4 regions of the Heyndrickxia sp. FSL W8-0496 genome follow, and region 1 is predicted to be linked to each of the others. Evidence: riboswitches for the same ligand, from Rfam matches in the RefSeq annotation. Region 1 holds a riboswitch; each other region holds the start of a gene.

The links. A riboswitch is a leader RNA that binds a small molecule or an ion and turns the genes downstream of it on or off. The one in region 1 is predicted to bind S-adenosylmethionine.
Region 2: it holds a riboswitch for S-adenosylmethionine, as region 1 does, so the genes downstream of both, metK (methionine adenosyltransferase) here and NST63_RS13675 (Fur-regulated basic protein FbpA) in region 1, are expected to answer to the same signal.
Region 3: it holds a riboswitch for S-adenosylmethionine, as region 1 does, so the genes downstream of both, ssuE (NADPH-dependent FMN reductase) here and NST63_RS13675 (Fur-regulated basic protein FbpA) in region 1, are expected to answer to the same signal.
Region 4: it holds a riboswitch for S-adenosylmethionine, as region 1 does, so the genes downstream of both, NST63_RS06230 (O-acetylhomoserine aminocarboxypropyltransferase/cysteine synthase family protein) here and NST63_RS13675 (Fur-regulated basic protein FbpA) in region 1, are expected to answer to the same signal.

Annotation. Positions count from the first base shown of each region.
Region 1 is NZ_JBBOXX010000001.1:2,708,843-2,717,181, reverse strand. It holds gene sstT (serine/threonine transporter SstT) at 1-351, shown strand, start outside; gene NST63_RS13685 (YwaF family protein) at 472-1,179, shown strand; gene NST63_RS13680 (STM3941 family protein) at 1,381-1,914, opposite strand; gene NST63_RS13675 (Fur-regulated basic protein FbpA) at 2,337-2,540, opposite strand; SAM riboswitch class I at 2,611-2,716, opposite strand; gene NST63_RS13670 (hypothetical protein) at 2,877-3,005, opposite strand; gene NST63_RS13665 (YdcF family protein) at 3,182-4,219, shown strand; partial or broken gene NST63_RS13660 (IS1595 family transposase) at 4,548-5,456, shown strand; gene NST63_RS13655 (hypothetical protein) at 5,490-5,918, shown strand; gene NST63_RS13650 (MarR family winged helix-turn-helix transcriptional regulator) at 6,174-6,497, opposite strand; gene NST63_RS13645 (RNA polymerase alpha subunit C-terminal domain-containing protein) at 6,843-7,136, shown strand; gene cdaS (sporulation-specific diadenylate cyclase CdaS) at 7,414-8,040, shown strand.
Region 2 is NZ_JBBOXX010000001.1:1,498,965-1,507,303, reverse strand. It holds gene asnB (asparagine synthase (glutamine-hydrolyzing)) at 1-1,400, opposite strand, end outside; gene metK (methionine adenosyltransferase) at 1,729-2,925, opposite strand; SAM riboswitch class I at 3,207-3,388, opposite strand; gene pckA (phosphoenolpyruvate carboxykinase (ATP)) at 3,630-5,219, shown strand; gene NST63_RS07515 (DUF2584 domain-containing protein) at 5,510-5,752, opposite strand; gene NST63_RS07510 (alpha/beta hydrolase family protein) at 5,794-6,525, opposite strand; gene NST63_RS07505 (ABC transporter substrate-binding protein) at 6,759-7,763, shown strand; gene NST63_RS07500 (ABC transporter ATP-binding protein) at 7,781-8,339, shown strand, end outside.
Region 3 is NZ_JBBOXX010000001.1:2,913,609-2,921,947, reverse strand. It holds gene NST63_RS14815 (acyl-CoA thioesterase/bile acid-CoA:amino acid N-acyltransferase family protein) at 1-245, shown strand, start outside; gene NST63_RS14810 (hypothetical protein) at 289-1,191, opposite strand; gene NST63_RS14805 (hypothetical protein) at 1,216-1,467, opposite strand; gene NST63_RS14800 (VOC family protein) at 1,442-1,609, opposite strand; gene NST63_RS14795 (aminoglycoside phosphotransferase family protein) at 1,828-2,826, shown strand; gene NST63_RS14790 (hypothetical protein) at 2,897-3,193, shown strand; gene NST63_RS14785 (hypothetical protein) at 3,315-3,488, opposite strand; partial or broken gene NST63_RS14780 (DUF4003 family protein) at 3,719-4,207, opposite strand; SAM riboswitch class I at 4,465-4,569, shown strand; gene ssuE (NADPH-dependent FMN reductase) at 4,663-5,208, shown strand; gene NST63_RS14770 (nucleotidyltransferase domain-containing protein) at 5,479-6,249, shown strand; gene NST63_RS14765 (GNAT family N-acetyltransferase) at 6,864-7,424, opposite strand; gene NST63_RS14760 (DUF4236 domain-containing protein) at 7,756-8,339, shown strand, end outside.
Region 4 is NZ_JBBOXX010000001.1:1,249,636-1,257,974, forward strand. It holds gene cls (cardiolipin synthase) at 1-878, shown strand, start outside; gene NST63_RS06225 (trans-sulfuration enzyme family protein) at 1,039-2,178, shown strand; SAM riboswitch class I at 2,372-2,484, shown strand; gene NST63_RS06230 (O-acetylhomoserine aminocarboxypropyltransferase/cysteine synthase family protein) at 2,676-3,971, shown strand; gene NST63_RS06235 (homoserine dehydrogenase) at 4,022-5,017, shown strand; gene NST63_RS06240 (S41 family peptidase) at 5,327-6,781, shown strand; gene NST63_RS06245 (PDZ domain-containing protein) at 7,113-8,291, shown strand.

The DNA.
Region 1 (8,339 bases):
GGTGCAGCTGTGACTATTTCTGTGTTAACACTTGCCGCTGTTCATACATTGGGTATTCACGTTGATATTCCTACAGCGATCATTCTTAGTGTTTTAGCTGCTGTATGTGCCTGTGGAGCTTCAGGAGTTGCTGGAGGTTCCTTATTATTGATTCCATTAGCATGTAGTTTATTTGGAATTCCAAATGATGTAGCTATGACAGTAGTTGGGGTAGGATTTATCGTAGGGGTTTTACAAGATTCTTGTGAAACTGCTTTAAATTCTTCCACCGACGTACTCTTTACAGCTACTGCTGAATATAGACAACGACGGAAAGAAGGAAAAAGTATTAATTTTAAACAGGCATCTTAAAGTAGTAAACCCTCCATACTTAGGTAGGAGGGTTTTTCTTATGCTATATACAGTACCTTTCTTTAAATAACATGAATCTCGGAGACTTAGAGTATCTTATATGAGAGAAGGGGGGATAATATGGAGGGTTTTTTTAAGCATAAATATGAGGCTTTTCCATTTGAAATATTCTCATTTTCACATACTTTGATGATAATTGTAATGTTTATTGGTGTTTTATTCATAATTTTAGGACGCACTTTTTTGAAGAAACATAATCAAATCGTGCGAATATCCTTTTTTACAATACTTTTCCTCTTAGAATTTCTTTATCATATATGGCTTTATAGTGGGGGAGTATGGGATGTATCTTTTGCATTGCCACTTCAGCTTTGTTCGATAAGCCTAATTTTATGTTTAATCATGTTATTAACAAAATCTCAGGTTGTTTTTCAAATCGTTTATTTTATGGGGATCTCGGGAGCATTAATGGCAATCATTACCCCTGAATTATTCTTAGGATATCCGCATTTTCGCTTCTTTCAATTTTTTATTACCCATATTCTGATCATTTGGACTTGTATTTATTATGTTATAGTACATCAGTATATTCCTACCACTAAAGGTTTGGTGAGCTCGTTTTTCTTTTTGAATGGATGTGCAGGAATTGCCTATTTTTTAAATAAAATCACTAGTGGAAATTATATGTTTCTATCATATAAACCAATAAATGGTTCCTTATTAGATTATTTTGGCCCCTATCCATATTATATTCTATCTTTAGAAGCGGCCGCCTTGATTTTGTTTATATTATTATTGCTTCCATTTAAGTTAAAAAAGAAGAGATAAATTTATAAATTAAAATATCGTTTTATAAACACTTTTTAACCCAATAGATCTGGGAAAAGTAGCTACGAAGAGTGTAGCTAATTCTAATTGATGAGTTTATTAATATATAAATTGATAGTTTGTTGTTTGTGCACGACAATCTTATAGAATATGAGGTTCAAGAAAAACAGCACCACTAAACCATACTGGTGCTGTTTGTATTTACGCTTGTCGTTCATCTTCAAGATAAAAACCTATATTTTGTTCAGCAAGTGCTTCAAAAAAACCTTCTTTATCCTTCAAGTTATTAATGGAAACATTTATGGCAGGGTAACCCATGCTTTTATTTGCTTCTAAAAGCTTTTTGTTCATACCAGTGAATTTATTCACGTATTTATCTTCATCAAATAATATAAAACCTAACATTGCCTGTTTATTGATTTGATATGGAATACATCCATCGATATCTTCCCATGGGATAAATCCAATTTTAGGAATGTATCCATTAATCATAATGCCTTCTGTACTAATGACAACGGAAGGTTCGTTTGTTGTCGCCTTTTTTAGTAGTACGATGGACACAGGTATAAGAACTATAGTTAATATGAGAGAGAGAATGAACATTGGAAATTCCAAAGTAATTGACCCGAAAAGCATAGCAAGGGTGATACCACCAAATACAAGTGTCAATGTTATAGTTAAAATTGAAAAGCCAATCATTCTTGCCCTAGAGTCAAAAAATTCTTTTTTCTGCATCGTTTCACCTTTCCATATTTTATGATGACATCCTTTTCATCCTAATTATTCCAACTGAATTGTATAATAAATGGAAAGTACATGTATATAGGCCAATAGAATTAGTAGATGAGTACGGATATTGATATATAGTGAAATAAACAGAGGAAGTGTAATAAAACGAAATTTTGAATTGGAATTGAAAATGGAAAATTTTAAGCATGAGTAATCCCTAATATGAAAACTACACCCTGTTTTTGTGTCGTTTGTTGTTTTTGTATTATCTCTGGCTTTTACACCAAATAAAGAGTTCAGTGTTCTTATGAGGTTTGCCAAACTTCAACTTACTTTTTCAGTTAAGATATGAGTTGAATAGTAAGAAGGTTTGAAAATAAGGCCTAAATAAAAAAGCCCCTTTTAAAATTAAAGAGGCTATTACTAATTTATTTAAAATTAATCCATCGAATAGAGTCTATTCCACTATGTGGATGATTTTTAGATGTAATTTTATAATACTCATATTCCAAATCTAATAAAGATAATTCAAAAAGATGCTTTCCATCTTTTTTGTATTGTCCATTTTCAATTAACTTATTAATTAAATCGTTTCGACGACTTTCTATTGTTTCATTTAACAATCTTTCCATTTTCATTTCCTCTCTTATGTTAGTTTCTTTTAATTGGATAAGAAGAGGAATGATCAACTGTATAAACCTCAACTTATCTTTCAAGCAATTTGCTTGCAGGATTTAGCACAGGATTCAAAAAAGAATCTGCTGCTGAGGTTTCATAGGGCCAGTCCCTCCACCTCTCTTGATAAGTATTTATGTAATTACAGATTAAAGCATATTAATCCGATTTGTCAACTATGTTTATTCGAGGTTTTTTACTCAATTGTAATTAATTTAAGCTATAAGAGTTATGGAAAGCCAAGTAAAAAATCAAACAAACCGGTTAAAAAAATCGGTTTGTTTGATTTTAATTTATTCTGTTTTCGTGCTCTGATCCTTATTTCTTTTATTTCCTTTGCTATTATCTCCACTAGTTGGAGTTTGTCCATGTAAATGGGGGGAATTTTGATTGTGACTACCTTGATTATATTTTTTAGTCATAGTAAATTGCTCCTTTCTTAGGAATAATAAAATAGTATCTCCTTTTTGTTTCAACTTATGATTTCTGATTAAAATCTAGCCTTTTAAATTCCATAAAATGAAAAAAAAGGTGAAAACTAATATAACTTTCATGTATAATGAATCGAAAAACTATTTTTGAAAATTTGAGGTCTACAATGCTATTAACAATTGGAATTATTACCCTTTTATTGTTTGTTACATTTATAAGTTCTTATTTATCAGATCCAAGAAGAGTGATAAATGGTTTTTGGTTTAACCTGTTTTTTTGTTCATTACTTATTTTTTGTTGTATTTTAGGATACAGTACTGGTAATAAACTCCTTATGATCTTTGCATTATTCCCATTTGCTATTTTACTATTTATAGCAACATTTGGTTTTTTTGCTCTAAGTGTTGCATTATTTTTAAATGCAAGGGTATTAATGAAAAAAGAGGGGAGACGATTTTCAAATGCGTTAACATTATTTTTAGGTATCTTTCTATTAATATTATTTATAAACCAAATCATAAATCCTGAGCGTTTATTATCGACTAGTTTGCAACCTCTATATGCAGGAGCTTCATTAATTGTCATTTATTTCTTTTTACATTTAACTAATTTTTTGACCGCTTATATGTTATACCAGTTTAATAGGCCAAAATACAATCAAGATTTTATTATTGTTTTAGGCAGTGGTTTAATTAATGATAGGGTTCCACCACTATTAGCAAGTAGAATAAATAAAGCGATTGAATTTTATTGGAAACAAAAGGCGGTAACTCTACCACCAAAATTAGTTTTTTCAGGTGGACAAGGACCTGATGAAAACCTCCCCGAAGCAGAAGCGATGCAAATTTATGCCGTAAACAATGGAATTCCTATAGAAGATACTCTGACAGAAGTTCATTCTGTGAATACTTTTCAGAATATGCTTTTTTCAAAACACCTCATGGATTCTTTAAAAGGAAATGAATATAATAGTATCTTTACGACGAACAATTTTCATCTGTTCCGAGCTAGCTTATATGCAAAAAAAGCTGGTCTAAATAGTCAAGGTATCGGTTCTAAAACGGCATTTTATTACTGGCCAAATGCAATGATTCGTGAGTATATTGCCATTATAATAATGAGACGTAAATTTCATACATTTGTTGTAGGTACCATATTAGGATTCTCTATCTTAATAACATTGATTTCTTTTTTATTTGAATAAGTTTTAAATAAAAGTCATTCTTCTTAATTGGAAAATGACTCTTTTTATCTTCAATGAAATATATCCTAATCTAAATTTTAAAATCTTAGTTTGGACGTACAAAATTGAATTGAACGCTTAAAATATTTCGAGTAAATGAAAAAGAGGCAGGTATACTTAAAACGACAAGTAAATCAATTCCGTTCCATATACTCATTTTTATTTGTTCAAATCCAAAGGTTCTTAAAATGGCACCTAGAATTGATAATATTGCACTTAAAAGTAAACCTGCATATAAGATAGAACAGATGTTATTAATGAATTCGTATAAATTTCATGTTTATTTCCTTCCTCTGTCGGTGGTCGTCTAATTAATGAAATGCGTTAAACTCACACTTCAAATAGGGGGTTGAATGCCCTCATTGTGTATCTGAATATATTGTAAGGTTTGGAAAATAGAATGGTCGCCAACGCTATCGTTGTAAGTGTTGTAGTAAGACCTTTACTGATACAACTAATACAGTTCTATACCGTACACGAAAAGGTGACGAATGGATTACGTTTGCTGATTGTATGTTCAAAGGCTATTCCCTCCGAAAATCTGCTGAAATCGTAGGGATTACTTAGGTTACACTTTTTTATTGGAGACACAAACTGTTAAGTGCATTAAAACAAATGGATTTTGAAAAATATGATGGTATCGTTGAAGTTGACGAGACCTATTTCCTATACTATCAATAAGGTCAACGTGGCATTTCAGAACGAAAACCTCGTAAGCGTGGCTGTAAATCTAAGCGTAGAGGAATAAGTCACGAACAAGTTCTTGTTGCAAGAGACCGCATATCTAAAGTTGCTTGTATGGGGCGTGTTGTGAAACAACAGGTTGATAATATAATTGGTTCTAAACTTTCAAAAGAAAACGTACTTGTAACAGATACTTGGAGAGCCTATAAAACCTATGCAAAAGAAAAAGGAATGGAACATTACAGAATTAAATCAAACGATGGCAAACACGTTATTAAGGGTTTGTATCACATCCAGAATGTTAATGGTCCCCATTCTCGAATGAAACAATGGATAGATTGTATTAAAGGTGTGGTTACCAAATATCTCGTCACTATCTTGCGTGGTTCTTGTTTGTAGATAACCGTAGCAATGAAAGCACAAAACACAACATTAAAGAGTTCTTACTCACATCATTTGTATTTGAAATGACGGACACATATAACTGTTTCGTCTTTCAAAGTTCAATGTTTAATTCTGGATGGTTATGTAGAGGAGGATAGGTATAATGCATCCACAAGAAATAATAGAGTTATTGATTGTTGGGGCAGTAATTGTATCAATCTTAATTATTGCAATTTTTTTAAAAGGTAGATGGCGAAAAAATGGTTGGTTAGTAGCATTAGTTATATTTGTAGCTTATTGTATATTTTTTGTTGCTCGTCCTTTTTGGATAGATGCACAAATTGACAAAAAAGTGAAATTACTAAGACCATACTTAGAAGAGCATTATCCAGATGAAGAATGGACTATTTCCACAGTTCCTCACCGTAAGGATGGCATTAAACATTTAAACCCTTACTATATTGGTGTTGTTTTTGAAAATGAACCAGAAGCTACTTATTATTATTGGGTAGAAGGTAAGGATAATATCTATCAAAAGGGGCGAGCAAACAATGGGTTAGAGGAATTTAAGCATATAGAAAAAAGGAAGTAATAATTTTTAGGTATTTCTATTTGATAAAGATTGGGAAACCTCTATAAATCTAGGTTTCCCTTAAATTTACCTAAAAATCAACATTCAAATTTAACATAGCCTATGTTTTAAAGATGAATGGGAAAGAGAAGTTCCAACATTAGCCAATAAAAAAGGGGATTTCAACTATATGAAATCCCTAAAAAATCTTGCTCATTTGTTTATTTACATTTGTTAATACTTCTATAATATCTGCAAGTTTTTCTTGTGAAAACTTCAAAAAGAGATCATGTACTTTTTTTCTCCATTTTCCGTTAAGTTCATTTTTACTACTCTGCGATCTTCACTTTCTCTTACTCGTTGTATTAAATCGAGTTTCTCCAGTTTATCACACATAGAGGTAGAGGTAACTGCACCTGGTGTTACAGAGAAAAAACCAGCAATTTCCGTAGCTTTCATTCCACCATTAATTTTTAACTGAAGAAGTAAGATAAGTTGGTTTTGAGAAAGTGGCTCATCTTTAGAAAAGAGGTTTACAAAGCTTTTGGACTTTTGTTGTATTTCAAGCATTTCTTTAATGATCATTTCTACATTTTGCATTTTCCTATCATTTGATATTTAATTACAGCCTATTACTATGTTTACAAATTGAAATATATTGTAAGTATATAATTTATCTTAGGCTTTGCCAATAAGTGAAATTAGATGAGTTTTTCTCCATAAAATCGACCTTATCATTTATGTTTATAATGATTGAATTTTTCGATATAATACTGTAGTAGCTAGTAAGGCATTTAAATTTGGAAATACAAATTGTCTGGAGCTACTACTTCATTTTAGATGAAGATAACTTAAATTTAATATTCATAACTAAAAATAATATTATCCAAATACATTTTTCACATATATTGATCATTAATGAAAATGAGAGAGGAGCATTGATAAATGACTATTTCTAAAAAGACCCTGCGTACGTGCAAAAATGGACATAAATATTATAAAAGTAGCGATTGTCCAACCTGTCCTATTTGTGAGAAAGAACGCGGAACGATCAATGGATTTCTTACAAGTTTATCTGCACCGGCAAGAAGGGCTTTGGAAACTAATGGGATAACTACTTTACAAAAGCTTTCAACATATAGTGAAAAAGATATTTTACAATTTCATGGTATGGGACCCGCATCTATACCTAAACTTAGAGCTGCCTTAAAAGAAAAAGGGCTTTCTTTTAGAAATTGATTACAACGACCTAGGAATTAAGTAGATCTAACAAGAACGCTTCTGTGACGTTTAACAAATGATTCATTTTTATTGCACTGTTTTAAACAACAAAGTGCTTTTTTTATACAAAAGTGTAGTATCCTTCTGAGTGCATCTTTAGCACCTTTCATAGCTTTTCGATGATGTTCCACATATAGATGTCTTCGAATGATAATGGTAATTTTGGAAACACTATGATCTAACAGACAGATATAAGAATGTTAAATAGGAAAAAAATAGATGGAGGACATCAAATATGGACAGTAATAATTGTGATTTTTCCCCAATGAAACGCCAAATAGAAACAGACATGAAACACCTGATCCATCAACTCCAATCTAATTTAGATTTACTTGGAAACGAAAACTATTGTCTTTTGGGTAACCTGGAGAGCATAAAAGATCAACTTATCGCAATTGAATCAATGGCAGCTTCATTTTATTTAAATTGTTATTTATCTTCGTTTACTGACACTTATGAGGATTTAACCACAACTGTTCAGCATCTTTCCAAGGATAAGCATGGAGCATTGATTATAGTAGAACGTCTTGACCCACTTGACAATATTATTCAAAAAGGTATTCCAATACGGGCAATGGTATCACCAAAGCTATTAGAGTCAATCTTTTATCCAGGGAACCCCCTCCATGATGGTGCAGTATTGATCAGAGGAAATGTAGTTGATTCTGCTGCAAATGTACTTCCATTAACTTCAAAATTAATACATGAAGGAAAATATGGAACACGTCACCGAGCAGCAATAGGACTCTCTGAGCAAAGTGATGCACTTGTACTCGTTGTTTCCGAAGAAACCGGTAAAATTTCATTTTCCTTAGATGGAAAACTATATCCGATTAATACAACACAACCTATAATTTTATAATGTTTTTCGGTAAATTTCTAAGCTTTATCATTGGAATATTATATTTCTATGTCAGTTAAGCATCGATGCCGTGAAAAGTTTACGAATGTATTTATACATTTTTGTATGATACATTTATGAATTTTGTAAAGTTTGGACATATCCCTGAAGGTCATCGATTGGAATATTTTAGGTTATGTCCAACGGCTCCTAATTACTTAAAGGGTTATATTAAGTTACTATAAAATAATTATGTAAACTCAAATCTAGTTATTTATTCTTAAAGGAAGATAGAAGGGACTTGAAATAAAGAGTAGTCG
Region 2 (8,339 bases), 1.2 Mb from region 1:
CGATCAACCGGATCATATCCTTTTGTTTCTGCATAAAGTGGTTTAGTTATATCTGTATAATCTATACCTGTTCGATACTGAGCTAATAAATCCTTTTTCTCCTCTTCAGTATACATTTTGGCATTTCCAATATATCTTTGTTCCATTGGAGTCACACCGCGTTCAATAAAGCTTTTTCCTTTTACTCCCTCAGGTAAAATTTTTGCTAATGCTTTTAACAAAGATTTTCCAATCGCAGGAATTTTGTCAAACACTTCTAATGATTGCGGTTCACGATAAATATTATATCCACCAAATAGCTCGTCTGCACCTTCACCAGATAATACAACAGTTACATGTTTTCTCGCTTCACGTGCGACGAAATACAATGGAACACATGCAGGATCAGCAAGTGGATCATCTAAATGCCAGATGATTTTAGGAAGTTCTTTCATATATTCTTCAGGTGAGATGATATAACTAATATTCTCAACACCTAATTTTTCTGCTGTTTCCTTAGCCACATCAATTTCACTAAACCCATTATGTTCAAAACCAACTGAAAATGTTTTAATGTTCGGATGATATTGCTTGGCAATAGATGCGATAATTGAAGAATCAATACCTCCAGATAAGAAGGATCCTACCGGAACATCACTTCGCATATGGACGTTTACTGAATCAAATAATACATCCCTAATTTCTTTAACAAATTCATCCTCTGATTTTTGAACTGGTTGGAAAGAGGCTTTCCAATAACGTTCAATCTTCATCTTCTCTCCAGGCTTTTTCGTAAAATAATGTCCTGGTTCTAATTTTTTTATTCCTTTTGTCATTGTTTCTGGTTCAGGAACAAATTGATAGGTCATATAATGTTGTGCTGCATCATAATTAAGCTCTTCATGGTCCATTGCAAGTAGAATACTTTTCTTCTCTGATGCAAAGAATGTCCGTTTTTCTTCTTCACGATAGAAAAATGGTTTAATGCCGAATGGATCGCGAGCACCAATTAAAACTTGCTCTTGTTTATCCCAAATCGTAAAAGCAAACATTCCCCTAAGTTTCTCCACCGCTTTTTCTTTATAATGACTATAAAGAGCAATAATTACTTCTGTATCTGAAGAAGTTTCAAAAGTAAGTCCCATCTCAATTAGTTCATTTCTGAGCTCAACATAATTATATATTTCACCATTAAAAATAATCCAATAGCGCTCATTTTCATAGGTTAATGGCTGGTGTCCACTTTCTATATCAATAATACTTAATCTGCGGAAACCAAATTGGATATGCTCATCTTCAAAAAAACCTTCATCATCTGGTCCACGATGTGTAATAATATCATTCATATTCTTAAAAAGCTGTCTATCCGAATCTCTTAAACCAATCTCTCGGTCATGAATACAACCAACAAATCCACACATTTATGTATGTCACCTACTCCATTTCTAATTAACATACTTTATTAAAGGCCAACCGCCTTTTAAAAATACACTCCACTATACTATCATTATTTTACTTTTTTTGCAGTAGACATTATATATATTTTTATGGAAAGAACTACAAGTGAATAACAAACGTGCAAGCATCTTGCTCAGCCCCGCCAAGTTATGGTAACGCTTTTGATTTTCCTTTGGTGAGGTTGTTTGGAATCAGGCTCGACGTAAACAACAATCATGTGATTAATATCTACGGTGCATATTTTCCTTAAGAATAAAAAATGGGGCTACCCATGTAGCCCCATTTCATTCTTTAAAGTGAAAAGTCACGTAATGCTTCTGCTTTGTCTGTTCTCTCCCATGGAAGATCAAGATCATGACGACCGAAATGGCCATATGCAGCTGTTTGCTTGTAAATTGGACGGCGCAAATCAAGCATTTTAATAATCCCAGCTGGACGTAGGTCAAAATGCTTTCTAACTGCTTCGATTAAGATATCCTCTTCAACCTTCCCTGTTCCAAATGTATCAATTGAAATAGACACCGGTTGAGCTACCCCAATCGCGTAAGCAAGTTGAACTTCACACTTATCAGCAAGACCTGCAGCTACAATATTCTTAGCAACATATCTAGCCGCGTAAGCTGCTGAACGGTCAACTTTTGTAGGATCTTTACCAGAGAATGCTCCGCCACCATGACGTGCATAGCCACCATAAGTATCAACAATTATTTTACGACCTGTTAAACCAGCATCACCTTGTGGTCCACCAATTACGAAACGACCAGTCGGATTAATAAAATATTTGGTATTTTCATCGATTAACTCTTTTGGAACTACTGGATTAATCACATATTCTTTCACATTACGTTGAATTTGTTCTAAGCTTATTTCCGGATGATGCTGAGTAGATATGACAATTGTATCAATACGAACAGGTTTGTCATTTTCATCATATTCAACTGTTACCTGGGTTTTAGCATCAGGACGCAAATATGGAAGAATATCCTCTTTACGAACTTCAGAAATTCTTCGTGCTAGCTTATGAGCTAAGGAAATAGGTAATGGCATTAATTCTTTTGTTTCATTACATGCAAAACCAAACATTAACCCTTGGTCACCTGCACCAATAGCCTCAATTTCCTCTTCAGACATCTGACCTTCACGAGCTTCTAATGCTTTATCTACACCCATTGCAATATCTGCAGATTGTTCATCAATAGAAGTTAGCACTGCACATGTTTCTGCGTCAAAGCCATATTTTGCACGAGTATATCCAATTCCTTTAATTGTTTCACGAACAATTTTCGGAATATCCACATATGTACTTGTTGTAATTTCACCAGCAACAAGTACAAGCCCTGTAGTTACAGATGTTTCACATGCTACACGAGCATTTGGATCTTTAGCTAAAATTGCATCTAAAATCCCATCAGAAATTTGATCACAGATTTTATCTGGATGACCTTCTGTTACAGATTCAGATGTGAATAAACGACGCTTTTTTGTCATATTTATTCCTCCCAAAAATTACTTCTATCTATTTTTACGCTTCACGGTACTCATTCCCTAATAGTATGAAATAAACCATAGATTTTATCCTTTAATGTTAAGGAGCAAAATCCTTTTCATGGGTTTAGAAAGACGATATTGTATAAAAGATGGCTTTTCGTATTCTTGTTAAATTTATGCAGAAATTTACCTAATAGCTACAAAGATTAGAATAGAAAAAATAAAACCTTTCCCCGCATGTTTATGAGAGGAAAGGTTAAGATCCATTATCGCGCCTTTCACTCTTATCGTTCAAGGTATTCCCTTGCGTCAGGTTAGCACCATTGCTTTCTAGTTTAGAAAATCTTAAAATTAGATTACACAATCGATAAACATCGGTTATGATCTAACTAAAAAATTCTAACATAGAATGCCGGTTGCTGGGTTTCATCGGGCCTGTCCCTCCACCAGCTCGGGATAAGAGTATCCGTTCAAGGTAAAATATTACGCAATTTGCAAGTTCGTGTCAACATGTTCCTACAAAAATTTTTATTCATCTCTTATTTCCTATTAAATAGATCACGAAATGTATGAAGAAAATATGTCGAAATAATGTTGTTAAAAAAAATGTGCACAAATAGTATAGACTATTAATACAATTGTGTTATACTAATTAACGAATAAAAAACAATCTTTAAATTTTTGAATAAAGGAAGGTTAGTATAATGAAATCTGTCGCATTTTCAAATACATTAGCTGAAATTTTAACTGGAAAAAATGTGTTATCCCAACTATCTGTTCCTCAATTAGTGGAAAAAGTGTTACAACGTAAAGAGGGAAAATTAACATCAACTGGTGCTGTTTGTGCTGAAACTGGTAAATATACTGGCCGCTCCCCTAAAGATAAATATATTGTTGAAGAAGCTTCTACAAAAGATCTTATTGATTGGGGTTCTGTAAACCAACCAATTTCGGAGGAATCATTTGATAAGCTATATAAAAAAGTTAGTAATTATCTTAAGGAACAAAATGAAATATTTGTTTTTAAAGGTTTTGCAGGTGCAGATAATAAGAGTCGCTTACCGATTCAAGTAGTAAATGAATATGCATGGCATAATCTATTTGCACATCAATTATTTATCCGTCCAACTGAAGATGAATTACAAACACATCAAGCAGAGTTTACCATATTGTCAGCACCGAATGTGAAAGCGGATCCAACGACCGATGGAACTAACTCTGAAACATTTATCGCTGTTTCATTTGAACGTCGTATAATCTTAATTGGTGGAACTGAGTATGCTGGAGAAATGAAAAAAGGAATTTTCTCCATTATGAACTATCTACTACCTCAAAAAGACATCCTACCTATGCACTGTTCTGCCAATGTTGGAGCAGAGGGTGATGTTGCGTTATTTTTCGGATTATCAGGTACAGGAAAAACTACACTATCCGCTGATCCAAATCGCCGTCTAATCGGGGATGACGAACATGGATGGTCTTCAAATGGAGTTTTCAATATTGAAGGCGGCTGCTATGCAAAATGCATTGGATTAACAAGAGAAAAAGAACCACAAATTTTTGATGCCATTCGCTTTGGGTCTGTCTTAGAAAATGTCGTTATAGATCCAAAAACTAGACTTCCCCTTTATGAGGATGCTACATTAACTGAAAATACACGAGCTGCTTATCCAATTCAAGCGATTGATAATATTATCGAACCGAGTATTGCTGGCCATCCACAAACAATAGTATTTTTAACTGCTGATGCATTTGGAGTGTTACCTCCTATTAGCAAGCTTACGAAAGAACAAGCTATGTATCATTTCCTAAGTGGCTACACTTCAAAATTAGCAGGTACAGAGCGTGGAATTACTTCACCTGAAGCTACATTCTCAACTTGCTTTGGTTCACCATTCCTTCCATTACCTGCAACAGTGTATGCAGAAATGCTTGGTAAAAAGATTGATGAACATGGGGTTCAAGTCTTTCTTGTCAACACAGGTTGGACTGGCGGAGAATATGGTGTTGGTAGCCGAATGAAATTAAGCTATACTCGTGCAATGGTGCAAGCTGCACTTGAAGGTGAATTAACTCATGTTGAAACGTCACAAGATGAAATTTTTGGACTGCATATCCCATTACATGTTCCTGGTGTACCAGATGAAGTGTTAATCCCAAATAAAACATGGACGAATCAACAGGAATATACAGATAAAGCAAAAGAGCTTGCTGCAAAATTCAACGCTAATTTCAAAAAATTCCACAATGTACCACAAGAAATTGAGGTAAATGGCGGACCGATTTTTAAATAATTTACTATTAAAAGCCCTTTTTTCAAACATTGTTGCTATTTAAGTAAAGTTATAACTAATAAGTACCGACGGAGGATCACTACATGTTTCATTTCACTGAGAAAAGAACTACAATCTCCATAAGATCCGCTAGAATCCTTTATTGGGAGTAAGATCGGTAGTTAGGTTTTTACAAAAGCAACAAACGATGCAAAAACAGCTATATAAAAAGAGGTTGATACGACATGATCAACCTCTTTTTTATATTCTACATTCTACTTTTAAAAATTACTTAACTGCTAGTTCTTTTTTTAGTTTATCGAATTTAAAGAAACAAGTTGATAAATAATTCTCGTTTTTCCGTTTTCCCACTCCATCTTTTTAATCACTGCTGTCCCGCTTGTATCGCTTTCTTTTGATCGACGAATATCTAATGGGATTTCAATTGGATACAGACGATAATCATCTTTCTCTAAAATAAATAGATTCTCCTCTAATCTCTGTTCCTTACCTTTTGTTACAATCATTGTATTTAGTTCTAATGGCATACCCATAATCATATTCTCCTCTTTCGTACATGTTTTCTCTTATTTTATCATGCTTCATGCTTACTTTTCATCCATGAACATAAATCATTGACGATTTGCCGATTCATTGCTGGTGGAAAATAATGAGTATAATTAGCAAAATACCAAGTTTCCACTTTCCTTCCAAATGAGGTTAATCGTTCCTCCAATCTTTTTGCATGTTCAATAGATACATTTTCATCTTTTTCCCCATGTATGATCAAGATGGGTTGGGTTAGTTTTTCAATGAAAAATAGTGGCGTACGATCCTGATATCGTTCTGGGTATTTATTCGGCGTGCCACCTATAACCCTCTTGAGCATTTTTCGCAAATCTTTTCTTTCTTCATAAGTTAGAATCATGTCAGATACCCCTCCCCAAGTGACAACTGATAATGCTTCTTTGCGTGCTATCGCTGTATGTAATGCCATGATTCCCCCTCTAGAAAAACCAAAAATATGGATTCGTTTACTATTTACTCGATGATATTGTTTAAGTAGATCGAATGCAGCGTATGCATCTACTCGATCATTTCCTGCAAAATCTTCATTTCCTTCTCCCCCCCTATTACCACGGTAAAAGGGAGCAAAGACGATAAATCCCTCCGCAGCAAATTGTCCAATTCTAGCTGGACGAACCATCCCCACACTTTTTATCCCTCCCCTTAGATAGAGAAAACCATCATATATTTGTTCATCCTTCGGTTCTGCTAATAATCCCTTTACTCTTAATTCATCAGACCAATATGTAATCATATACATTCGTACCTTAGGATTTGGTGATGGAAAGGGCTGTTTCTCTATGATTAAACCATTACATTTCTGATTCGTATGCAATACGCTAACCTCCAACTACTAAAATCTTTCAAAAAAATAGGCATTCACACATTTATTAATTCCTCATACGATATTTTATCAGACAAAGGCGAAAGTACCATACCCCTTACGGAATATGGCATTGTACAATCGTTAAACAGCTAAAGGAGGATTATAGTATGAAAAAATGGGTTAAGCTTAGCTTCTCACTCTTGATCGTATCCATTCTGATTTTTTCTCTTGGAGCATGCTCAAAGAAGGAATCCTTAAAGAAAGTAAGAGTAGCGGAAGTAACACGTTCAGTGTTTTACACTCCTCAATATGTAGCACTTGAAAAAGGATTTTTCAAAGATGAAGGATTAGATGTTGAATTAAAGACAACTGCTGGCGGTGATAAGACCATGACTACTTTATTATCAAATGGTGCAGATGTAGCACTCGTTGGTTCAGAAACATCTATTTACGTTTATGCACAAGGTGCAGAAGATCCGGTTATAAATTTTGCACAGCTAACCAGAACCGACGGTACTTTTCTTGTATCTAGAGAAAAAATTGATAATTTTTCGTGGGATCAGTTAAAAGGCTCTACATTCCTTGGTCAAAGAAAAGGTGGAATGCCTCAAATGGTTGGGGAGTTCGTCATAAAGGAGAATGGAATTGATCCCCATAAGGATTTAAATTTAATACAAAATATTGATTTTGCCAATGTAGCGAATGCCTTTGCCTCAGGTACTGGAGATTATGTTCAATTATTCGAACCTACGGCCTCTGTCTTTGAGAAGGAAGGGAAAGGTCATATTATTGCCTCCTTTGGTGAAGAGTCTGGAAGTGTTCCATATACAGATTATATGGCAAAGGAAAGTTATATAAAGGACAATAGTGAAACCCTTGAAAAATTCGTTCGTGCCGTATATAAAGCGGCAAAGTGGATAGAGGAAAATGATTCAAAAGAAGTGGCGAAAGTGGTTCAACCATTTTTTGAGAATATAGACTTAGATATACTAGCTACTTCCATAGAAAGATATCAAAAACAAGGATCTTTCGGAACAGATCTTATTTTAAATGAAGAAGGATGGAATAGACTTCAAGATATTATGGAGGAAGCTGGTGAGCTTCCAAAAAGGGTAGATTATAAAACATTAGTTAATACATCTATTGCTGAAAAAGCATTAAATAACAAATAAAGGAGGTTTTTAGCCTTATGAGCTTCCTAACTGTAGAAAATATCCATCACAGTTATTTCACCCCCAAAACAGTAACAACTGCATTAAAGGACATAAACTTTAGCGTAGAGAAAGGAGAATTTATTTCGTTAGTTGGCCCAAGTGGTTGTGGTAAAACGACTATGTTATCAATTCTATCCGGTTTAATTCAACCGACACAAGGATCTGTCATCATTGACGGTCAGTCCCCGGATAATCAGGTTCGTTCGATCGGTTATATGCTTCAACAAGATTACTTATTCCCCTGGAAAACGATTGAAGAAAATATTTTATTAGGATTAAAACTTAAAAATAAATTATCAATAGAGTCAAAACAAAAATCATTAGAACTATTAAAGGAAATAGGTTTAGAAGGTGTGGAAAAACAATACCCTCGCCAACTTTCTGGAGGGATGAGACAACGTGCTGCTTTAGTTAGAACCCTTGCCATTAATCCTAAAATTTTGTTATTAGATGAACCGTTCTCTGCGCTTGATTACCAAACAAAGTTAAAACTTGAGGATTTAGTATTTGAAACACTGAAAGCCTACCAAAAAA
Region 3 (8,339 bases), 200 kb from region 1:
ATATTCTATTAGTCTCTGGAAAAGAAGATTTTACTTACAGATACTCAAAGAAGGCGATAGATAGATTAAAAAGCTACGAAACTTCTTATAACTATAAACACCTTATCTATGAAGGCGCTGGACATTCAATAGGAATACCATATGTTTACTATAGTCAAGGAAATAAAAAAGCAACTGCCTCTGCTAGTCTAGACTCATGGAAAAGAACAATCGAATTTTTTCATGAATGTTTAGACACTAACTGAAAAAATGGGGGGATATGACAAATGTTTTTCCTCTCTTTTCAAGTTATTGAGTTGCTGATTGATAAGTAATCCAAGTCGGAGAAGGTTCAAAGGGAAAAGAATTTAATAGCTCCATCGCATATTCATCGGTCGTATCAAACTCTCCCTCAATAAATTGAAAACCTTGTTCAGCTGCAAAGACTACCTGTTTTAAAACAAGTGTTTGAAGTAATTTCTTATCCTGCTTATTTTTACAACCGCACCAACCTAGCTCCAAGCTAGTATCTTTGTTAGATTCATGTAAAAAAGAATAGGCTAGTATATCCTTAGAGTCCCAGCTAAGACAAATATAGCTTCCATCTAGAATAACATCATCATTTAAAAGTATGTTTTCCCATTCATCGCGGTCCATTTTGGCGACTGGATTACTTATATGGGTTTGTTCATATATGAATCTTACTAAGTGTAATAATTTATCCATTAGTTCGCGATTTTTTATTAATTCGTGCAATGTTGTAATATTAAGCATGTCTTTCTTAACATTAAAAGGGGCTAATTTCTTAATTTCCTGAACATTGATCTTTGGCATATAGGTTCTTCTAATTTCGTAAAAATCATTTGTTTCAAATAATGTTTTTAAATGTATAGCTGTTTCCCAAATCGAGGTTTGAAAAGGATATGTACTTATATTTAGTGTTTTTAGCTCGGGTAGTAATTTGTGCTCAATATTCCATCCACGATAAAATGGGTGTGATAAAATTCTAAAATACATACAAAAAGGATGGAATGAACTGGTCCAAACAATTAAAATCCCGACCAATTGATTATTTACATTCGCAGAAACGGTAAGAATTAGCCTTGTACTTTTTAACAAATTAAGTAGAGCAATATCTTCATGACATAGAAAGATCAATTCTTTTAATTGTTCTTCATTAACTTCTTCTTTTTGCTTTATGGTTAAGCCCATTTTTAACCTCCAAAATTTTGCATATCATAAACTTTTTTGAGTTTTAATTCCAAAGGCAAGCCATCTTCCATCAATATCTTCTATAACAAATTCTTTATTATTGTAATCAGTATCTATTAGTGGTCGAATGATTTTTACATTTAAATCATTAAATTCTTGTTGAAGCTGTGTTTGGTTTTCTGTAATAAAATAAGCATCGTACCCATAACCGTACAGTTTTCGATTCGGTACTACTGCTTGCCCATTTGACTTAGTTAAAAATGATCTCGGTGGCATCACGATATAAACGTATGTGAGGCTCCACCGTATCCAAATAATGAACGGCTTGAAAGCCAAGCTTTTGTTCGTAAAACTTTGCAGTTCTTAAAATATCTGGTGTCGGAAATACACAATGTGACATCAATAACCCTTTGTTCATGATAATATCCCCTAGCTTTTTCAATATGGTACACTAAGTAATATCTATACTTATTAAAAATTATAAAAACTCATAATTTTATATTAGTTTATTTTCTATTAAAATTGAAGTGCTTTTATTCAAGAAAGACAACTGAAATCCAGTATTCTATAATGACAGTAAAAAATGATGAGAAATGAGATGATGGATTCATATATATTAGAAAATAGGTGGGAATAGTGAGAAATAATGATATTAGAAAAATGATAATACAAATGATTGAAAAACATAGTGGAAGCAAGCAGGATATTGTGATAAGTAATGTTGCGATAAACAATACTGGATTTAATAACAATATAGCAATATTCCATCTTTGCTACATGAGAGGTGATGAGCATTTTTCCGAGGACGTCGTACTAAAGAAATATACTTCTGAACCTAATTACAACTCCACATATAGGAAAGAACTTTCGGTTTTAAAAAGTGAAGCTCTAAAAAAATTTGTAAATGTTCCATGCGTTTATTATGAAGATGATGAACAGAACATTATTTTAATGGAAAAAATACAGGGCGTAACATTTGATCAGTTCCTTTTATCAAATTTTCAATATAGACAATTTGGTGAAGTTCTAGGTTATATTCATTCTATTGATATTAAATTTTTTCGAGATGATTTGTTAAAGATTAATTTGAGGCAGGATAATTATCTAAATGTGTACCTTACAAATTTAAGAAATAGAGTAAAGCAGTTTTCAGATCAGGAATATAAGAAATTATTGAATAAACTTACGGAACAATTTACAACCATTGAATATAGAGAAGTTCTCAATCATGGTGACTATCATTTTTTGAATGTCATACTGGATAATAATAAAAAAGCAGTTGTTTTGGATTGGGAAAAAGCTAAAATTGCTGATTATCGTTTTGATTTAGCGAATTCTCTTATAATGGGCTACACCTGGTTCGGCATTGATTTTAAAGAACCGATGTTAGATGGGTATAAAAAGATTACAGGAAAGAAAATAAAGGATTTAGAATTATTTGAGGCATTACTAAGCTTTGATTCTTTTACAAAAATGATACCTTTAATCGAAGGATCAGATGATTCACATATAAGGGATCGGTCATTTAAATGGTTGTTGAGACGCTATGAACTGTTTGTTAAATACCACGGTAAAAGGTTAAAAAAAGCGGAAGACTTCTTATTCTCTAAAGGCTTATATTTACATGAAATATAGTTCCATCATTCATAGCTATTAACGATTTGATAGCATACTTGAAAAATCGTCAAAATAGGGAGGTGATTGGGTGTTTGAGAATAAAAGTATTTGGTCGACCATTTTTAGCATCCTGGGAATTATGTTATATATTATTAGTTATCGAATATTTGATAACCCGACTTTTAGTGAAAAAATGATAATAGCAATAATCATTTTTGGTAGTTTAGTTTCAATGTTTTTAAGCATTGGATATGGAATAATAGGAATGAAAAAGAAGGAAAGAGGTCCTTTCAAATATATAGGCATAACCATTATATTTCTTTTCTTTGTAAGTATAGCATTATCACCAATTTTTATGGGGTTATTTGGATTCAGGGAACCTTAATCTGAGATGAGGCCAACTATTTTTTATACTACTTAAAAACAATATTCACTTCAATCAATAGTTTCGTATATCCAAAATCGAGTATGGTTACCAATACTCGATTTTGGATATTTGTAAATAATCAATTGCTAGTCGAAGATGAGGCGGCTGCAGTAGCAGCAGAAATTGCTGCAATCGAAGCAGCTTGTTGCGCTAGTATAATTGCTTGAATATTAGTTGCTGTTCCTATGGAAAGAAGATCTTTGTCTTGGATTTTATCCTTCACTAGCATTTGAATAGAGAATAGTAAGCTCATCTCTTTATACCAACGGAATAGTTTTTTTCATTTAGAATTAAATCAATCGAAATGATTTCAGAAATGTATTTTTCAGGCTCGTCTAATAAAGCCAGTACACCAATGGTGGAAAAATGAATTCCTTTAATTTTTAAGTGATGCTTTCGGAATTGCTCTTATAGATTTACGCTGTTTTCTGCTAATCTTTCACGATTATTATTTTCTCCATAAGTAAGAATATGGGATAAAAATTACAAATCATTTCCTTTGCAGAATACTCGTTCTCCTAAATAGTGATAGAAAAATTCAATGTTTTCCATTTGATGTTCAATAGAACAGTTTATATTGGTAAGTAATACGGCTAAGGGATAATCATCATTCGATGTAAGAAAGAAATGTTTGCTTTTCATCGCCTTATATAGCTCCATCGCTAGACCTGCTTGATCACTTCTATCCATCCCTTCCATTGGGTGAGATAATAATGTATATGCAGCTAAATAAGTATATGGTCCCTAGTGAAATCCTTTTTTAGTTAGAGCATTATAACATTCTTTTAAATCACTGAATGCCTGAATCGGATCGGGAAATTGATTAATTAATAAAGATGCTAATGTATATCTCATCTCCTGATTTATACCTGAATACCACTTTATGTCTTTTTTTAGAAAATCAGATACGTTTAGAAATTCTTTAGGTTCTAGTTCCTTGCCAGATATCATAAACTGTGAAGCAATACTCATTCAAATTCGTTTATCGATACCCCAACTAATAGCATTTGTTAAGGCATCGAAAGAAGAGACGAATTTTTCTGCTTGTTTTGCTATGTCCTGTAACATGAAAGCTCCCCCAATTTGTTAATTTGTACTTTTATTTACGTATGTAGGTATAAAAAAGTTTCAAATGAGTGATTGATTAATACTATTATAACCTATAAAAATACTTGGAATAATTCTTGACAAATTTATCCTTTGTATATATGATATTCACAATGAAATAATTCTTATCAAGAGAAGCCGAGGGACTGGTCCGTTGACGCTTCAGCAACCTCTACATGAAGTAGAAAGGTGCTAATTCCAGCAAGCATAGTCTTGAGAGATAAGAGAGATCACATGAACAGTAAAGTCCTCTTTTCTTTTGAATGGAGGACTTTTTTATTGCTAATTTTTCATTAAAGCTCTAAAGGAAGGGATAACTTATGAATAAAATTGTCATTCTTTGTGGGAGTCCTCAAGAAAAGTCAAAAATCGAAGTAGTTCTTCGACATATACAAACTATACTTGAAAGCGAAGGTTTTTCTATAACATTTTTATCTGTTTTAGATTTTTCACCGGTAAACTTAATAAAGGAGTATTATAACAGTATAGAAATAAAAAAATTTACAGAAGTGATGGAGGAAGCAGATGGAGTTCTAATTGGCTCTCCAGTATATAAAGCTTCCTATACAGGAGCTTTAAAGTCACTCATTGATTTATTACCAGAGGGTGCATTAAAAGGAACACCTGTATTTCCATTAATGGTAGGAGGAACAGGTGCCCATCTTTTAGCAATAGAATATGCACTAAAACCACTAATCAATAGTTTAAAAGGAAAGCCAACGCATGGGATATATATTTTAGATAGCCAAATTGATCGAATGAGTAAAGATAGTCCTATTATTGATGTGGAGATCGTAAATCGACTATACGTACAGTTAAATGATTTTGTTCGATCCATTCAAATTAAAAATCCGTTTATAGCATAATTGAAGATGTTACTGTGTTTTAAATTAAGGCTCTTTTCTCAAACCTTGTTGCTATTTAGTAAAGTTATCACTAATAAATATCAACTGAGGATCGCTACACGTTTCATTTTACTGAGAAAAAAGTTGCAATCTCCATAAGAACCGCTAGAATCCTTAATTGGAAGTAAAAGCCGGTAGTTGGGCTTTTACAAAAGCAACAACTATACGAAAAAAAGTATTCATCAGAATCATTTATTTTAATAAGTAATGACAAATATAAGGGGGGATTTTATGAGAAAAAGAATTAGTGAAGAAATAATGAAAATTGAAGAAACCTATCGAGTGAAGATATTATATGCATGTGAATCTGGTAGTCGTGCATGGGGGGTTCCTTCTAAGGACAGTGATTATGATGTTCGGTTCATTTATATTCATTCAAAAGATTGGTATTTATCTATCGACCAGAAACGGGATGTAATAGAATTACCTATTAATGATTTACTTGATATGAATGGATGGGAATTAACAAAAGCTTTAAGGCTTTTTCGAAAATCAAATCCTTCGCTTCTTGAGTGGTTGAATTCTAGTATTGTTTATTATCAAGCTTATTCAACAATTGAGAAAATGAAAAATCTATCAAGTCAAGTTTTTGTTCCTACCGCTTCCATGTACCATTATTTAAATATGGGTAAACGAAACTTTCACAATTTTATGGAGAAAGATTATGTGAAAATTAAAAAATATTTTTATGTACTTCGCCCTGTTTTAGCATGTAAATGGATTGAAACATACAACACTTTCCCACCAATAGAATTTGCTGTGTTGCTTGAACAAATGATTCAAGAGGATGAAATCAAAACAACTATTAATCAATTGCTTGAAAGAAAGCAACATGGCGATGAAAGCGACCAGGAACTCAGAAACGATATGCTTTACCATTATTTAAAAAAGGAAATGGCTCATTTAACTGATTTTGCTCACACTTTAAATAGTAAGGTGGTTGACCCAACGGACAAATTAAATCACTTATTTAGAGAGACATTAGATGAAGTTTGGGGATGATGCTATGCTCCATTCATCCTCTTTCCCTATTTTTTGTGAAAGCTGGGTTTTATAAGTTTTGTACATTTTTTTGTAGCGAGGTAGAATATTGCTCTTTCCTGTAAACTATCTCCTCAATTGCAGTGCTCCTTTATTTGTATCAGCCATAAAGTTAACAGTTGTCGATGACCACCTGTAATACTTCCATAAAAATTACAAGCTTCCTCGAAAATGTTGTCTATAAAAGTAAAGATAATTAGACCATTTTCTGTACCATGGGAATTAACTCTTATTTATTTGTTCCCAAATACATACTAGACACACATTCTCTTCAATATTTCGCAAAATGTGTTCCAATCCCCATCCTTGAGACAGATTATCTGCAATATTCTCGCATAATGTGTATCCATCGCCGTCCCTGAGACAGATTATCTGCAATATTCTCACAAAATGTGTTCCAACCTCAATACTGAGGATATATTTTCCCTATCACTCTCGTTCTATCTATATCAAAATCCTTCTTAATTATAGACTTCCCCCAAATTCAAGTCTAAACCTTCTCCATATAACTGTCTCAATTCAAAGAAGTATTTATAATGTTCCTCTATCATTATTTATAACATTGATTTTTGGTTTCAAAGAGTATCCGTCTCCTTAGGATGCGTATATTCCATTAGCCAGGCATCCCTGTATTCCCCTTCATGTAGCTCATGTTTTGGTAATAGTTTTACTTTCCTTAAATCGCATTTTTCATAACAGGCTATCGCACGTTTATTCCAGGTTTGGGGATCCATCACTACTCTCATCGCCTTTTTCTGAGTAGTTAAATAATCAATCATTGAACTTACAATGAGCTTTCCTAGGCCTTTGTTCCAATAATTTACCTCTCCTATAAATTGGTCAGTGCCATAAATAATTTCAGATCCAACTGCATACCCGTATTTAATTTTTGTCTCAACGTCTAGTGCATAATACTGAATATATCCGATTGGAATTCCTCGATGTTCTATAATGCACCCAATTACATCTTGACTCTTCCGATCATAAAAATGTTTATCTACCATTTCTAAATCATGTGGTCGATCCCGTCCCTCGTAAAATTGTAGTACCATTGGGTCCGATAGCCATTTTATTAGTAAATGTTTATCATTTTCACTTAGTCTTCGGACTAGTATTTCGCCTTTTTGATAAATCATATAAATTCTCCTTTAGCATAAAATACTAAGTATGAATTCTATTCTTCTTTTAAAATATCCTGCCAAATCAGGTGAATTTACAGCTAGGGTATTCATCTTCAGTATGATCGGAAAAGCTGCAATCGCGAAAAATGTAATTTTATCTGAATAATGTTAAAATAATAAGTGGGGTTTTTAATGGTTCTGCAAACAGTTTTTAAAAAGTGAAATATTTTTAAACTATTTATTATGGCTGTTCACTATTTCCAAAAAACTATTTGATAAATTTACATGAATGAAATACATGAAAGTTTAATAATTAACTAAAAATACTATGAAAAGGGGTGATGTCATGGGACAAGGATATAGGAAAAGTTTGAAAATTGCTCCAGGTATTAGATTAAATGTTACTAATGAGGCAAGTGGAGCAAATGTTAGTGAAACAGGGTTACGTTATCGTGTTCATTCAAGTGTGCAAGGACGAACTGAAGATGTTCCAGGAACAGAAATCTCTTCTACTGGCTTAATTTTTAATAAAAGGGAAATGTATAGTCCAGCTTATAATAAAATGTTGGACATTACACGTCAATTACGTGAACAGAATAATCTCCAGGAATTGGAGAGAAATCGATTAGAAGTTGAGTACTTTGAACATAAATTAGAAATGATTCAATCTATACCAAAAGAAGCTGTTAGACCGATTGATTGGGTAAAGGTGAAAAGTATTCCTGAGCCTTTTGAAATGGGTAAAACTGGTCCAATGGAAAAAATAGCACAGGAAAATGCATATCACTATAAACCAAATCTTTTTGCGAAGCTTTTCAATAAAGATGAAAAAAAGAGGGAAAACCTTCAAAATCAAATTAAACTAGCTAGGGAAAATGATTTACGGGACTATCAAAGCTGGAAAAGGATGATTAATACTGCTGAGAATGT
Region 4 (8,339 bases), 1.5 Mb from region 1:
AATTCTTTAAGTCACTAATCGATGCAGGGGGCCAAGTCGCTTCATTCTTCCCAGCTAAAATCCCGATGCTTAATTTGCGAGTAAATTTTCGCAATCATAGAAAGTTAGCCATTATTGATGGAAATATTGGTTATATCGGTGGTTTTAATATTGGTGATGAATATTTAGGTTTAAATAAGCGATTTGGATATTGGCGTGATACTCATTTGAAAATTACCGGAAAAGCTGTATATGCTATGCAAACACGCTTTATTCTTGATTGGAATCAAGCTTCATCAAAAGAAATCAGGTATGAGGAAAGATATTTCCCGGACATTCCTTCCATTGGTTACACAGATGTTCAAATTGTATCTAGTGGTCCTGATTCAGAATGGGAACAAATTAAAAATGGTTATATTAAAATGATCAATTCTGCCAAAAAGTATATTTTCATGCAAACACCTTACTTTATCCCCGATGATAGTTTATTAAATGCAATAAAAATTGCTATTCTATCTGGTGTCGATGTAAGGTTAATGATCCCTAATAAGCCGGATCATATGTTTGTGTATTGGGCTACCTATTCCTATGTAGGTGAGCTATTGAAAACTGGTGCAAAGGTTTATATTTATGATAATGGATTTATTCATGCGAAAATGTTAGTGGTCGATGGGAAAATTGCAACCGTCGGAACAGCAAATATTGATAATCGAAGTTTCCGTTTAAATTTTGAGGTTAATGCATTTTTATATAGTCATCATATTTCAAAGAAACTCGAAAAAATATACATGGATGATATGGGAAAATCAAAGGAATTAACATTAGAAGAATATCTATTACGTCCGAAATGGATTCGTTTTAAGGAGTCCATTTCTAGATTATTATCTCCGATTTTATAACGTTACGAAAAGAGGGTTGCCCGAGATATAGGCAACCCTCTTTTTATTGTCTGCAAACTTATTTTGACAAAAGTGTACGGAAGGCGTACAATTTAAAATATTTTAATTTTAGTGATAGTTTCTTAACTATTTAACTAAATGGATATGGGGTGCTAATTGAATGGGAAAATCATTTGAAACAGCAATTGTACATAATTCTTTAATAAATACATCGAATATACATAGTAAAACAACACCAATATATCAGACCTCTGCATTTACGTTTCAATCATTGGAGGAATTAGAAGAGTTTTATCATGGGAATATTCCATATCTCTACTCTCGGACTGGTAACCCGAATACAGATGAATTAGGACAAGCTGTTGCAAGATTAGAAGGTGCTCCTGATGGTGTTGCTACATCCTCAGGACTCTCCGCTATTTTAGCAGGGATATTAGCTGTAGCCTCTGCTGGCGATCATATTGTTGCGGCAGATGATATATATGGCGGAACCCATCATTTATTAAAACATGAATTAAACGAACTTGGAATTGAAACCACATTTATCCCTTTTAAAGATGCTTCAACAATTCGAAAGGCGATTCAATCGAATACAAAGCTTCTTTATTCTGAAACAGTGACCAACCCATTTTTACGGATAGAAGACGTGACTGAATTGGTTCGAATCGCAAAGGAATTTCAGCTTTGTACAATGGTAGATAATACATTCGCAACTCCATATTTATTGCAGCCGTTTATCGACGGAGTGGATATTGTGGCTCATAGCGCAACGAAATATATAGGTGGGCACAGTGATGTAACCGCTGGTGTAGTCGTTGGAACAGAAGCATTGATGGCAAAAGCAAGGCAAAAGGTAGTTAATTTGGGTACAAATTTAAGTCCCTTTGAAGCATGGCTTACTAATAGAGGGTTAAAAACACTTGCATTAAGAATGGAGCGCCAAGCATCCAATGCTCAACTGTTAGCAGAAAGCCTAACGAATCATTCTAATGTAAAAAAAGTTTACTATCCAGAAAATCTTTCAAGTAAGGGAAATGGTGCGATAGTTACCATTGAATTAGGAGAAGCTGTAGATATTCATCAGTTTTTTTCCTCTTTAGGTTGGGTAAAACTTGTTCCCACATTAGCAGGAGTGGAAACAACTGTATCCTATCCGTTTGGAACATCTCATCGTAGTCTTACTTTAGAGGAGCAAGAAAGCATAGGAATCAATCAGTGGGTCATTCGTATTTCGGTAGGAATAGAAGATTCAGCAGATATTATTAAGCAATTTGAGTGTGCGATAGAAGCCGCATTATAAGATTGGTAAAAAGTTTAGTATCGTTTGCTACTTTGATAAAAAGTCATGCTTTTTCACTTAGCGGCTGTTTTAAAGGGATGAAAGAAAAATCCACTAAAAAGTTTTTTTAATAGAAAAAAGGTTGACGAACTATTCATCCATCTTTTATAATGCAAAACAAGAGCAATTTAAAATTTTCTAAATTTAATAATCACTCTTATCGTGAGCGGCGGAGGGACTAGGCCCTTTGAAGCCCGGCAACCTTCAAGCATTCGTGCTTGAAAAGGTGCTAATTCCTACAGATCAATTAGATCTGAAAGATAAGGGGAGGAACTGATATAATAAGCCCTCTTCTTATGAAGAGGGTTTTTTGTTTCCCCTCATTCCATACTTCTCAAATCCCACAACAGAGGAATTACTCAATGAACCTTACCTAGTTTAAGCGGCTTAATGTTATTAGCCAATGAATGTTATTTAGCCTCACCTGAATAATAAAAAAGATCTAGGAGGAATTCAAAATGACGAATGAAAACTATCAACCGGAAACGTTATTACTTCATGGGGGACAGCAACCTGATCCAACCACAGGTTCACGGGCCGTTCCTGTTTATAAGACGACATCCTATGTTTTTAAAGATACAGATCATGCCCAAGGGTTATTTGCCCTTGAACAACCTGGCTATATTTATACAAGAATTGGCAATCCAACGGTTGATGTATTTGAGCAGCGTATTGCCCTTTTGGAAGGGGGAACAGCAGCTGTCGCACTTTCATCAGGGATGGCGGCCATTGCTTTTTCTATTTTAAATATTGCTAGTGCAGGAGATGAAATTATCGCTGCTGGAAATCTTTATGGTGGGACATTTAATCTCTTTGCAACGACGCTGCCTAGATATGGGATTCAAGTGAAATTTGTTGATGCAACTGATCCGGAAAATTTTCGGGAAGCAATCACTCCAAAAACGAAAGCTCTTTTTGCAGAAATTATTGGCAATCCAAGCTTACATGTCTTAGATGTTGAGGCAGTAGCTAATGTTGCCCATGAAAATGGAATCCCGTTGATCATAGATAATACCTTCGGAACACCATATCTTTCTAATCCAATAAAATGGGGTGCTGATATTGTTGTTCATTCCGCTACTAAATGGATTGGCGGACATGGAACGACAATCGGCGGTGTCGTGATTGATGGTGGTAAATTTGATTGGAATAGTGATAAATTCCCTTATTTTAAAGAGCCGGATGAAAGCTATCATGGCCTTCGATATGGCATTGACGTGCCTCAAGCAGCATTTGCCACAAAACTTCGTGTGCAGTTATTGCGTGATTTCGGTGCTAGCTTAAGTCCTGATAGTGCATTCTTATTATTACAAGGTCTTGAAACATTGCATCTACGTGTCCAAAAGCATAATGAAAATGCATTGAAGATTGCCCAGTTTTTACAAGATCATCCTGCCGTTGCTTGGGTTAATTATACAGGACTAGAGGAACATCCTTCATATGAGCTTGCAACTAAATATTTCAAAGGTGGTTTTGGTTCAATTGTCAACTTTGGGATTAAAGGTGGTCGGGAAGTAGGAAGAAAAGTCATCGATGAGATAAAATTATGGTCTCATGTTGCAAATGTGGGGGATGCAAAATCTTTAATTATCCATCCTGCATCTACTACCCATCAACAGCTTAATGCCGAGGATCTTAAACTAACAGGTGTAACAGAGGAACTGATTCGCCTATCGGTCGGCTTGGAAGCAGTAGAAGATTTAACAGCAGATTTAGATCAAGCGATTGTAAAAGCAACAAGTGTCACAGTATAGAAATAGTAGATTTTTGCACAGTCGGTCAGGTGAATAAGGGGGATTTCTTAATGTCAGTCATAAAGGCAGCGCTTTTAGGTTTTGGAACGGTTGGTGAAGGTGTATATACTGCGATACACTCCCATCAACAGCAGCTTAATGAACTGCTGGGAGTAAGGGTGGAAATTGTTGCGGTATTGATTCGGGATAAAAATAAAAAGAGAGACATTGAGTCGAATATACTTGTCACAACAGATTTCGAAGAGATTCTTAATATACGTGATTTGGATGTAGTTTTTGAAGCGATTGTTGGAGAGGAGCCAGGTTACACGTATTTGAAGCAGGCAATTGATAAGGGCATCCATGTGATCACAGCTAATAAGGTCATGTTTGCAAAATATGGGCAGGAATTAATTCATAAAGCAAAGCAACAGAATGTAAAACTTGCATTTGAAGCAACAACGGCTGGTGGGGTTCCAATTATAAGAACTATCCAACGATTGCTGCAAGTTAATCGAATTACAAAGGTTCAAGGGATACTAAATGGCACCTCAAATTTTATTTTGACAAAAATGAGAGAGAACAAATTGTCATTCGAGGCAGCTCTTCATTTAGCACAGCAAAAAGGCTATGCGGAGGCTGACCCGACGAATGATATTAGTGGTAAAGATGCCTTTTGTAAATTAATGATATTAAGTCAACTTGTATTTGGTGAACAGCCATGCTGGTCTGAAGTGAAAATTGAAGGAATCACTTCGATTTCCCAGCAGCAAATAGAAGAAAAAGAGCATCATGGTCAAAGATATAAGCATATTGCGGAGATTTATAAAGAAGGTCAACGGATAAAAGCATCTGTAAAGCCGATTATTGTTGACAGTAATCACCCACTGTACTCGATTGAAGGTGTCGAAAATGCCATTGCACTAGAAGCAAGCTTGGTTGGAAATATTACATTACAAGGACCTGGAGCTGGGAAAATGCCTACAGCGAGTGCAATGATTGAGGACTTTGCTGAAATAGTCCAACATCAACAGTTACAGGAGAAAATCCCTGCATTTCAAATGTAAAACTGGCGAGTTCGCCAGTTTTTTTGTTTAGGAAATGACAACCATATAGAAATACTTTTTATCTATCGCCTAGCCCACCTCTGAGATCAAGAAACCAATAATGTAGTTGTTGAATTTAAGAATATGTGTACTTGTCGAGGGCTGATTAAGGTGCACGACTGGATTTGTTTAATATCCTCGTTATGAAAGTTTCATAACTCGTCCTTTTCTCACATATATTGAAGAATAGGCTTACAAACTATGCGGAACCAATCTTACTCCCTTAGCGGAAGGATCCGTCAGCATGCTTTTTAAGAGAGGGGGACGCTTATGAAACGGAAATGGATGGCAGTGATGGTCTCAGGTGCATTAATAACAGGTGCAAGTGGAACATATGTCGGAATGAAATGGTTTGAAGCAGAGGATGTTCAAATAAATGATCAATCAAAGGACGAGCATTTTCTGGAATCTACAAATAGCAAGGGTCAATCCCTTCCAGATTTAGCGAAAATCGCCCAAGCATATAATCTCATCAAAGGTTCTTATGTTGAGGAAGTGGATGATCAACAACTAGTTGAAGGGGCAATTCAAGGTATGGTGAGTACTTTAGATGATCCATACTCGATATATATGGATGCCAAAACAGCTTCTAAATTCAATCAAACATTAGAATCTTCATTTGAAGGAATTGGAGCAGAGGTAACCGCAAAGGATGGAAAAATCCTAATTGTTTCCCCATATAAAAATTCCCCTGCAGAAAAGTCGGGGTTAAAACCGAGAGATGAAATTATCAAAATTGACGGGGAAAGTATTGAAGGTCTAGATTTGTATCAAGCTACAACAAAGATTCGCGGAAAAAAAGGAACGACAGTAACGCTTGATATTAAGAGGGAAGGAGTTAGTAAAGCCCTTCAATTTAAGGTGAAGCGTGATGAAATCCCGATGGAAACAGTATTTGCAAGTATAAAGTATGAAGGGAATAAACCGATTGGTTACATTGAGATCACGCAGTTTTCCAAAGATACCGCAAAAGATTTTAAAAGAGAATTAAAAAAACTTGAAAAACAAAATATGAAAGGATTAATTATTGATGTAAGAGGAAATCCGGGAGGGCTTTTGCTTAGTGTTCAAGAGATTTTAGATACACTTGTAACGAGTCAAAAGCCTTATTATCAAATCCAACAGCGTGATGGTGAGAAGCTACCCTACTACTCAAACCTGGAGAAAAGTAAACCGTATTCGATTGCTGTCCTCGTAGATGAGGGGAGTGCATCAGCATCGGAAATTCTTGCAGGAGCATTGAAGGAAGCAGAAGGGTATACATTAATTGGTGAAAAAACATTTGGAAAAGGAACAGTTCAGGATGCTGTTCCAATGGGAGATGGAAGCACAATAAAATTAACAATGTATAAATGGCTCACACCAAACGGAAATTGGATTCATCATAAGGGAATTCAACCTACAATCGAAATGAAACAACCAGATTATTTTTATATTCATCCATTAGAGGTTGAGCAAACATTGAAGCCTGATATGAATAATGAGCAAGTTAAAATTGCACAGAAAATGCTTGATGGTCTCGGATATTCACCGGGGCGTAGTGATGGTTATTATAATCAAAAAACAAAAACAGCAGTAAGAGCCTTTCAGAATCAAGTAAACCTACCTGCAACAGGAGAGCTTGATGTGAAAACAGCTCAGCGACTAGAAGAAGAAATTATCTCAGCAATTAAGGATGAAAAAAATGATCTTCAATTACAAGTTGCATTAAAATACTTTCAATAATCTCTATGTATCTATTTATTTTGAAGGAGATAAAACCAGTTATACATTTCTTAACCACCAAACCGATCAATCGAATATAGGTTGTTGTTTTAGTAAAGCCCTCCTAGCGATATTTAAACCTAGTAATACTCATTCAACTTTATGGATTTTACAATGAAATGGAGGGGTTAGTCTTCAACCTATATTCATTAGTTAATGATTAACCTAAAATAGCAATAATGTTTAGGAAAAGAGCTTTAATATAAAACTGATCATAGGTTTTATGCGAACAATCTGCTAAAATAAGAATAATAGATTGTACTTGGTAAGGTGGTGGAAGAAATTGAGTCAGGTGTGGTTAATTGAAATCCTAAAAGGAATAGGGAAGTTCTTTCTTCATCCGATCTTCTATTATTCGATCTTTTTGGCTATTCTTGCAGGGATTGTTCGAGTAAAAAAAGAACGGAATGATTTCCATATTCGTGTATATGATATATATCAAGAATTGCGCTATCTATTACCAGCAGGTTTATTAATAGGATTAATTGTATCTTTGATTACGATTAGCAGTGGTTTTGTTATCTCTTTTTCAATGATTGCTGTACTTGCTATTATAACCATCGTACTTAGCCTTATTGGAAATTTTCGCTATCTATCTTCTGCATTTACCATTGGTTTTTCGTTTATCCTATTATTTTTAGCTAGCGAAATGAATTGGGATATTCCAATATTATCTGAACATCCATCAGACAGTAGTTTGTCAGGATTTATTGTAATACTTGGTATACTGCTGATTGTTGAAGGGATTCAAATGGTTCGGAATGGAACAAAGAAATTTTCACCAATTCTTCGAGAAAGTCGTCGTGGATTAACGGTAGGAGCACATCAAGTAAAAAGAATATGGTTGATACCGGTTTTTTGCTTCCTTCCTGTTGGGCCTATGACTGCTCCTTTTGAATGGTGGCCGACCTTTGACTTTGGTACTACATCCTATTCACTCATTCTTATCCCATTTGCTGTTGGCTTCCAACAACAAATCCAAAGCACATTACCACAAATAGCGGTTAAGCGGATTGGTATGAATGTTATATGGCTTGGGATTATTGCTTTAGCAATTGCAATAGCTGGTATGTGGTGGTCTATCTTTTCCATTGCAGCTGTTATTATTGCGATAATAGGAAGAGGATGGATTTCTTACCGTCATCGAGTCCGCGAAAATTCAGCAACCTATTATTTCACTCCTCAGAAAAAAGGGCTTATGGTATTAGCCATTATTCCTTTTTCACCAGCCGAGAAATTAGGGCTGCAAATGGGAGAGATTATTTATAAATGCAATGGACAAATAACACTTAATAAGGATGAGTTTTATAAAGCTCTTCAAAAAAATCGTGCGTATTGTAAATTAGAAGTTTTTGATGTGAACGGAGAAATACGCTTTGTTCAAGGTGCGTTATTTGAGGGAGATCATCATGAGCTAGGGATATTAACAATTGAGGATAAGAAAAAGTGGAATGGCAATGAAGCATCTTAGCCTTATTTTCTATCATTTTCTCAAAGGAACCATGTCAATCTGATATGG